2 regions of the Dorea sp. genome follow, and region 2 is predicted to be linked to the other one. Evidence: predicted binding sites of a transcription regulator. Region 2 holds the regulator's gene; the other holds the start of a gene.
The links. The regulator Rex, encoded in region 2, represses fermentation and respiration genes when NADH is low (regulators of the CRP and FNR family bind a similar motif). The targets are predictions, from matches to a motif close to ATTGTTAANTANTTAACAAT.
Positions count from the first base shown of each region.

Region 1 (4,447 bases), on a different contig from region 2:
GAAGTAATCTGTGATCTCCTTTGGTCCGTGGAATACAAGTTTACCATTAGAGTATGCTGTCTCGATGTCTGGTGCCATTGTTGTCTCCAGTTCATCCCAGTTCTTTGTATCCAGTGCGCAGAAATATTTGCTCTTTAATTCTTTGATCGCCTGTACATCTTTCAGACGCTGTATCTCTTTTTCTAATGCTTCAAGACGTTCTTCTACTGTCATGATATTCATCCTTCCTTAAATTATATATAGTAGTTTTTCTATCTTAGATTTCCATACCTACTTTGTATGCATCAGCTGTTGCATCGATACCCATGTTAACCTTCTTTGCATCACCGATTACGTTGTATGCGATTCCGAGTTCTTCACATTTTGATGTCAGATCTTCTGTCGGACGTGATTTTGCACCTGTTGCTAATACTAATGTATCGAAGCTGCGTGACTTATTGCTTGTCTTTTTGAATTTATCTGTAAATTTGTAATCAACAGTATGATCACCGATTGCTGTTACTTTGCTTCGGTTGCTCTTCTGGATTGTCTTTCCAGGATATTCAATATCAAGGAACATACTGCGGAGCATACCCATTGCTTTTCCAACACGTCTGCTGTCCATAACACGGACATTTTTCTCGCCTTTGTTAACCAGATACTGTGCTGTCTCGCATCCAACAAGACCACCACCAAGGATCAGGATTTCTCCTTTTGCTTCTGCTTTACCGGCAAGTACATCTTCAGCAGTTACGATATCTGCTCCGTCTACTCCCGGAAGATCTGGCATTGCAAATTCAGAACCTGTAGCTACTACTACATGATCTGGTTTTACTTCTGCGATCATCTCTGGTGTAACAGTTGTATTTGTCTTAATCTCGATACCCATCTTCTTGCACTGTTCAACTTCCCATTTCACAGCATCTTCAAATTCCTGTTTCTTAGGAGCCTTACCAGCTAATACGAATCTTCCACCCGGACATTCAGATGCTTCATATACAACTGGATTGTGTCCACGTTCTTTTAATATCTCAGCTGTTACAAGTCCACCGATACCTCCACCGATGATCATAACGTTTTTCGCTGTTTCTGCCTTTGGCATTCCCTTGTATTCCAGACACAGCATTGGGTTACGTGTACATGTGATATGTGTAGCCTTAGGATCGATAACTTTATCGTAGCATCCTTCTGTACATCCGATACAACGACGGATATCACATTCACGTCCTTCTTTTGCTTTGTTACACCATTCTGCATCTGCAAGCTGTGCACGTCCTACAGCGATCATGTCAATGTCGCCATCTTCGATCAGCTTATTAGCAAGTTCTGGCATATTAACACGTCCAACACCAATTACAGGAATGTTGATTGCTTTTTTGATCTTTGCGATGTTTTCCATATTGAATCCTGGCTCCAGGTTATATGGTGGTACTTCGTATACGGTTGCAAGACTTCTTGCATTACCTCTTGATAAGTCGATTGCATCTACTCCGGCTTCTTCTGCCCAGTTAATGAACTGGATGGTCTCTTCTACAGTTGTAACCTTTGGAAGCATCTCATCTACTGCATCCAGACGCATCAGTAATGGCATGTCTTCCGGCATATTTGCACGCATCTCACGGATGACTTCAAGATTGAAACGGCAACGGTTCTCAAGGCTCTGGTTACCATATTCATCTGTACGTGTATTCAGTGATGGGTTCATGAATTCGTGTGGCAGATATGTATGTGCTCCGTGGAGCTCCAGTGCATCGAATCCAGCTTCCACTGCAAGTTTTGCAGATGCTCCGAACTGTTTTATGATCTCATGGATACGTTCTACTGTAAGTGTCTCTGGAGTTTCCAGTTTATTTGTCTTATCAAAGAAGTCCGCTGGTACAAAACCGCCGTGCCAAATCTGTACGGCTGCTTTTCCACCATTATCATGGATTGCTTTTGTTACTTTCTTAAGTTCGTCTCTGTGATGCTCATTGTAAAGTCCGAGGTACAGATAAGCATGACATTCTGGACAGATAGATACAAGCTCTACTATATTTAATCCACATCCGCCAGCTGCTCTTGCTGCGTGATATGCAGGCAGGTCATCTGCTACGTCGTGTTTGTTCTTTACCAGCTTTGTGTTCATACCCGGAAGTACGATTCTGTTTTTCAGTTCCAGTCCTCTTAATTTAATAGGTGAAAACAATGCATCATAACTCATTTTCGAAATCATCCTCTTTTCTTTCGTTTTTGTAATTGAAGCCATTGTCCCGAAGATCGGTCCGGTCAGGTACGGGAATTTCTGCCGGTGCTTGCGGAACGTATCTGTTTTACGGTAGTAAATCATTTATATCAGCTTTAATACTGTCTTTCGAAAAGCTTGTCTAAATTTTAACATGTACATATTGCCCATGTCGGAACAAAACAAGAATTATAATGCACAAACAATGTACAAAAAATCAAATTTTCCTGTCACAAATCACTAGTTTTCTTCTGTTTTATTTCATTTCCTGTAGTGAAATTCAAAAAAATGTCTGTATTTTCAGAAGTAATTTCTCATGAATTTCTCAAAAAATGTAGATTATTTAACAAAAAAATGTGAAACATGCCACTCCTTGTTCGTTTATACTTAAACGCAACAGATAAATTTCACAAAAATGTTCAGGAGGAAATAAAATGATCACAGATATGAAAAACGCAAAGCTTTTCAGTCCATTAAAGCTCGGAAAAACAACTTTAAAGAACCGTATCGCAATGGCACCGATGAGCATGCATTATGAAGCAACTAACGGAACTGTACCAAAACAGCTGGCAGATATCTTCGTACGTCGTGCAGAAGGAGGAGCAGGCTACGTAGTAATCGACGCTGTAACCGTTGACCATAAATACTGGTATATAGGAAAAACTACAGCACTTGATAAGGATTCACTGGTACCACAGTTTGCAAAATTTGCAAAACGTGTCACAGATGCAGGAAGCGAACTGATCCCACAGATCATTCATCCAGGCCCGGAATCCATCTGTGCCATGAAGGGAATCACACCGATCGGACCATCTGTCAATACAAATGCAAATGGTGATGTATCAAGACCTGCTACTATTAAAGAAATCCAGAAAGTCATCAAACAGTACGGACAGGCAGCACGCCGTGCAGAAGAAGCAGGATGCGGCGGTATTGCATTACACGCAGCACATGCTTACATGCTTCCAGGTGCATTCCTCTCTCCACTTCGTAACAAACGTATGGATGAATACGGTGGAACCATCGATAACCGTGCCCGTCTGATCCTTGAGATCATCGAAGAATGTCGTAAGAACGTCAGTCCAGACTTCCCGATCATCCTTCGTATCTCTGGTTCTGAGCGTGTAGCAGGTGGTAACGGATTAGATGAAATGTTATACCTTGCTCCAAAATTTGAAGCAGCCGGTGTTAATATGTTAGAAGTATCCGGTGGTGTTCAGTATGAAGATATGCAGGATATCATCCCTTCACACAGCCAGAAGATCGGACGTAACGTATATGAAGCTTCTGAGATTAAGAAAGTTGTTAATATCCCGGTATTCGTTGTAGGTAAGATCAACGATATCCGTTATGCAGCTGATATCGTAGAGCGTGGACTTGTAGATGGTGTTTCTCTTGGACGTCCATTACTTGCTGATCCAGACCTTCCGAACAAAGCATACGAGAACCGCTTTGATGATATTACTCCATGTGCATCTTGTGGTGGACGTTGTATCACACCAAAGGATCCTACACATCCGGTATGTCAGTGCCACATCAACCCACTGATCGGTCATGAATATGACTATCCATTCAATCCGGTTGATGAACCAAAGAATGTTCTGGTTATCGGAGCCGGCCCTGGTGGAATGTACGCTGCTGTTATTGCTGCTGAACGTGGACATCACGTAACTGTATGGGAGAAGAAGAACCAGGTTGGTGGTCAGCTTGCACTGGCTGTAGTATCTCCAGGAAAACAGGAAATGTGTAAATGGCTCTCTCACCTTACATACCGTGCAAACAAAGCCGGTGTTACATTTGAATTCAAGAAAGAAGCTACTGTAGAAGCTGTAAAAGAGTTCGCTCCGGATGCAGTTATCGTAGCAACTGGTGCAAGACCATTTATCCCACCATTTATCAAAGGTCTTACAGACTACCCTGTAACTACGACACACGACATCTTAAGCCGTAAAGTAACCGTACCTAAGGGAACTGTATGTATCTTAGGTGGTGGAGAAGTTGCCTGTGAGACAGCTGAGATGCTGATGACAGATGCACGTCCTGCTTCATTCGTTCAGACAGGAAGCATCGGTGATGTAGAGGTAACTATGGTAGAGATGCAGCCACAGCTTATGACAAATGTATGTCTTCCAAACCGTAATATCCTGATGAACAGCCTCCGCAAGGAAGGCGTTAAGACATATGTCAATGCAAAAGTACTGGAAGTTACTGATCATGATGTTAAGATCCAGCATACAACAGACGGTA
Region 1 covers NZ_CDRRQK010000004.1:114,218-118,664, forward strand. The annotation lists gene ACWJAF_RS03255 (nuclear transport factor 2 family protein) at 1-213, opposite strand, end outside; gene ACWJAF_RS03260 (oxidoreductase) at 257-2,179, opposite strand; gene ACWJAF_RS03265 (oxidoreductase) at 2,635-4,447, shown strand, end outside.
Region 1: the regulator Rex is predicted to act here: its motif matches at 2,532-2,551, upstream of ACWJAF_RS03265 (oxidoreductase).

Region 2 (4,447 bases):
CATCTCATAGCTGTAAAGTGTCATACGGACTTCATTACGCAACATAACTTCCCACTGATCCGGGAAAATGCACCCCAGCACCAGTACCGGCTTTTTCAGGCACGCATCTTTTAACAAAATAGCCTCATCCAGTGTCGCAACCGCATAACCCCAGATATAATCTTTTGCTTCCAGAAGTCTTGCGATCTGTACAGCACCGTGTCCATAACCATCCATCTTAATAACGGCCATGATCTGGGTACCTTCCTCGATATTCTTCTTCATCATCTCTATATTATATTCAACCGCATCCAAATCGACTCTGGCTAAAACTCTTGTATATTGTTTCACTGTTATTATTCCTCCAGTTCCATTAATGCTTTACTGATATATTCTATCAGATCTCTCGCCATTACACTATATACGCCTTTTTCAATTTTTGCAAGGTCACCGGACAATCCATGTACATAAGTACCAAGAGAAGCTGCTTCTTCCAGCTCTTTTCCCTGTGCCATAAATCCCGCAATGATACCTGCAAGCACATCACCGGATCCTGCTTTTGCCATAGCACAGTTACCTGTCTGATTTAACCGGATTCCTCTTTCTTCTCCTGCGATCAGCGTTCTGGAATCTTTTAACACACATACAATACGAAGTGTCTCCGCAAATTGTTTTAAGAACTCCACTCTGTCTTTTTTCAGATTTTCTACAGAATCTCCTGTTACTCTTGACATTTCCTTCATATGTGGTGTGATCACAAATCTTCTTCCTTCTATATGTCTTAAATAATTCTTATTATCTGCCAGAAGATTCAGCCCATCTGCATCAATCAGACATGGAACTCTTACATAATCAATCACTGTTTTTAATATTCTTTCTGCCGTTTTACTTTGTCCAAGTCCTGATCCGACACAGACTGCATCTGCCCACTCCAGTAACCGGATTACTTCTACCTGTTCAAAATCTTCATATGTCGTAATGATTGCTTCCGGAAGAAGTGTCTGAAGAATCGCCCTGTTGTCTTTTGCAGTATATATTCTCACAAGTCCGGCTCCTGCCATATATGCAGCATGCGCATTCAGATATGCGGCTCCTGCCATGCCCTTACTTCCTGCAATTATCAGTAGTTTTCCATAACTTCCTTTGTTAGAATCTTCTTCTCTTTTTGGAAGGAGCTTTCTGTAATCTTCTTTTTCATCACTTTTTACTATATCCGTATCATCCATCAGCGGCTGCGCAGAGATCCCGATATCCCAGACAACCGTTTTTCCGGCATATTTTCTTCCCTGTGCCAGTTCCAGTCCAAGCTTTTTGAACTGAAATGTGACCGTATAATCCGCCTCAAATGCACATCCAAGCACACATCCTGTTGTTGCAGATAATCCGGAAGGGATATCTACTGCAAACCTTACTGCATCCTGTGCATTCATCCATTCTATTACCTGTCTGTAAATTCCGTCCACATCACGGCTGAGACCGACACCGAATACCGCATCAATCACCAGACTGTAATGTCCGTCTTCCGGTATACAGTATCTGACTTTTCCGCCGCATGCCTCCAGTTTCCTGATCTGTTCTTTCGTTTCTTTCGTGCAATGCTCCGCATCTCCTACCAGAAATGCCTGTACTTTATAATCTTTTTCTAATAACATTCTCGCAATTGCGAATCCGTCCCCTCCGTTGTTTCCCGTTCCACATACGACACAGACATCCGAAAAATCCATTTTTTCCTGTTCCATTATCTGTATACATCCGTCTGCGGCACGTTCCATTAATTCCAGTGACGGAACACCTAACTTCTGAATGGTATATTGATCTGCAGATTTCATCTGCGCTGCATTTACCAAATACTGCATATCATCATCTCCCAACTGACATATTTACGCAACCTGAATCCTGATAATTTTGATAAAGGTACTTTGGTAATCTACAGAAGCCGCCACTGGCGGCTTCTGTAGAACACAAGTTGACAAAAGGACGTGTAAAAGTATATCCGCCTTACAGATTACTCTTACACGTCATTTTTATGTTTTTATTTATGATCTTCTTTGTAGCGGCTGATGTTATAAGACAGCTGCATCAGACTCTCTGATAAATGCACATTTTCAACCACAACATTATCTGGAAGGTTCAGATCTGTATGTGCAAAATTCCAGATAGCCCGCACACCGTTTTCCACCAGCATGTTTGCTACTTCAATTGCTTTTTCCTTCGGAATTGTAAGAACAGCAATATCTATATCATTGTTCTGTACAAATGTCTTCAGATCATCCATCATACGGATCGGCACACCACGGATCGATACGCCCTGAAGTCTTGGATTGACATCAAAAATCCCTCTCAGGATAAAACCACGGTTTTCAAAAGCTGCATAATTTGCCAGTGCCTGCCCAAGATTTCCGGCACCGATAATAATAATATTATGATCTTCTTCCAAACCTAATATCTTTCCAATCTCCGTATATAAATACTTTACATTATAACCATATCCCTGTTGTCCGAATCCTCCGAAGTTATTAAGATCCTGACGGATCTGAGATGCTGTTACTTTCATGCGCTTGCTCAGATCATTCGAAGAGATACGTTCTACACCATTTTCCAACAGTTCACCCAAATATCTGTAATACCTCGGCAGTCTTCTGATGACAGCACGAGAAATCTCTCTTTCTTCCAATATATTCACCCTTCCAATCTTAGTCTAGGATAATTATATAAAATTGAAAGATTATTGTCAAACTATTGTTGAATTTTATACAATTTCCGTTATAATAAAGTAGCATATGCAAATGCATTTTAGGAATACAGACAGAATAATGTATCCATATTTAGGAGGAAATTTATGATATTAGCATGTCACGGGATCCAGAAATCCTTTGGGGAACATCTCATTGTGAATGATGGATCTTTTCATATAGAGGATCATGAAAAAGCCGCTCTCGTCGGACCGAACGGAGCGGGAAAATCGACCCTTCTTAAGATGATCGTCGGTGAACTTGCACCGGACGGAGGGAATGTCATCCTCACAAAGGGGAAGACCTTAGGCTACCTGGCCCAGCATCAGGAAATGCAGAGTGGGAACACCATTTACGAAGAAGTAAAGACCGCAAAATCCGATATTATCGCGATGGAACGGCGTATCCGCGAGATCGAGATGGAATTAAAGCACCTATCCGGCGAAGCCTTAAATGACCGGTTAGAAACTTATAACCGCCTTACTGCGGCTTTCGAGCGCGAAAATGGTTATGCATATGAAAGCGAGATCACCGGTGTTTTAAAGGGGCTTGGTTTTACAGAAACTGATTTTACAAAACCCGTAGATACTCTTTCCGGAGGTCAGAAAACCCGTGTTTCCCTTGGCAAACTTCTGCTCACGAAACCGGATATTCTGCTTCTGGATGAGCCGACCAACCACCTGGATCTGAACTCCATCGCATGGCTGGAAACCTATCTTTTAAACTATCAGGGAGCCGTACTTATCGTCTCACATGACCGTTATTTTCTAAACAAAGTTGTGACAAAAGTTCTGGAAATCGAGCTTGGCACTCTTCGTACTTACATGGGAAATTACAGCGATTATGCTGCCAAGAAGCAGCAGCTCCGTGATATCCGTCTGAAAGAATACCTGAATCAGCAGCAAGAAATCAAGCATCAGGAAGCTGTCATCGAAAAGCTGCGTTCTTTCAACCGCGAAAAATCAATCAAGCGGGCAGAAAGTCGTGAAAAAATGCTTGAAAAGATGCAGACCATCGAAAAACCGGTGGAAGTCAATACCGACATCCATCTGAAACTTGAACCTTCCTGCGTCAGCGGTAACGACGTCTTAACCATCGAGCACTTATGCAAATCATTTCCGGGGCAGGAATTATTTACAGATATTAATCTGGAGATCAAACGTGGCGAGCATGTGGCTGTGATCGGTGATAACGGAACCGGTAAAACCACGCTCTTAAAAATATTGAACCATGTCATTGCAGCCGACTCCGGAACTTACACCCTTGGCTCCAATGTAAAAATCGGTTACTACGACCAGGAACATCATGTACTTCATATGGAAAAGACCATTTTTGATGAAATCTCTGATGATTACCCGGCACTTACCAATACAGAGATCCGCAATGTACTTGCTGCCTTCCTTTTCACAGGAGACGATGTATTCAAACAGATCAGCTCTTTGAGCGGTGGGGAACGAGGACGTGTTTCTCTTGCAAAGCTGATGCTTTCAGAGGCGAATTTCCTGATCCTCGATGAGCCGACCAACCACCTGGATATTGCATCAAAAGAAATTCTGGAAAATGCGCTGAATGATTATACCGGCACAGTACTTTACGTTTCACATGACCGTTATTTTATCAACCAGACTGCAACCCGTATTCTGGATCTTGTCAATCATACATTTGTCAACTACATTGGCAATTATGACTATTATCTGGAGAAAAAAGAAGAACTTACCACAGCCTATGCCGGCACT
Region 2 covers NZ_CDRRQK010000002.1:14,877-19,323, forward strand. The annotation lists gene alr (alanine racemase) at 1-330, opposite strand, end outside; gene ACWJAF_RS01085 (NAD(P)H-hydrate dehydratase) at 336-1,835, opposite strand; gene ACWJAF_RS01090 (redox-sensing transcriptional repressor Rex) at 2,012-2,653, opposite strand; gene ACWJAF_RS01095 (ABC-F family ATP-binding cassette domain-containing protein) at 2,819-4,447, shown strand, end outside.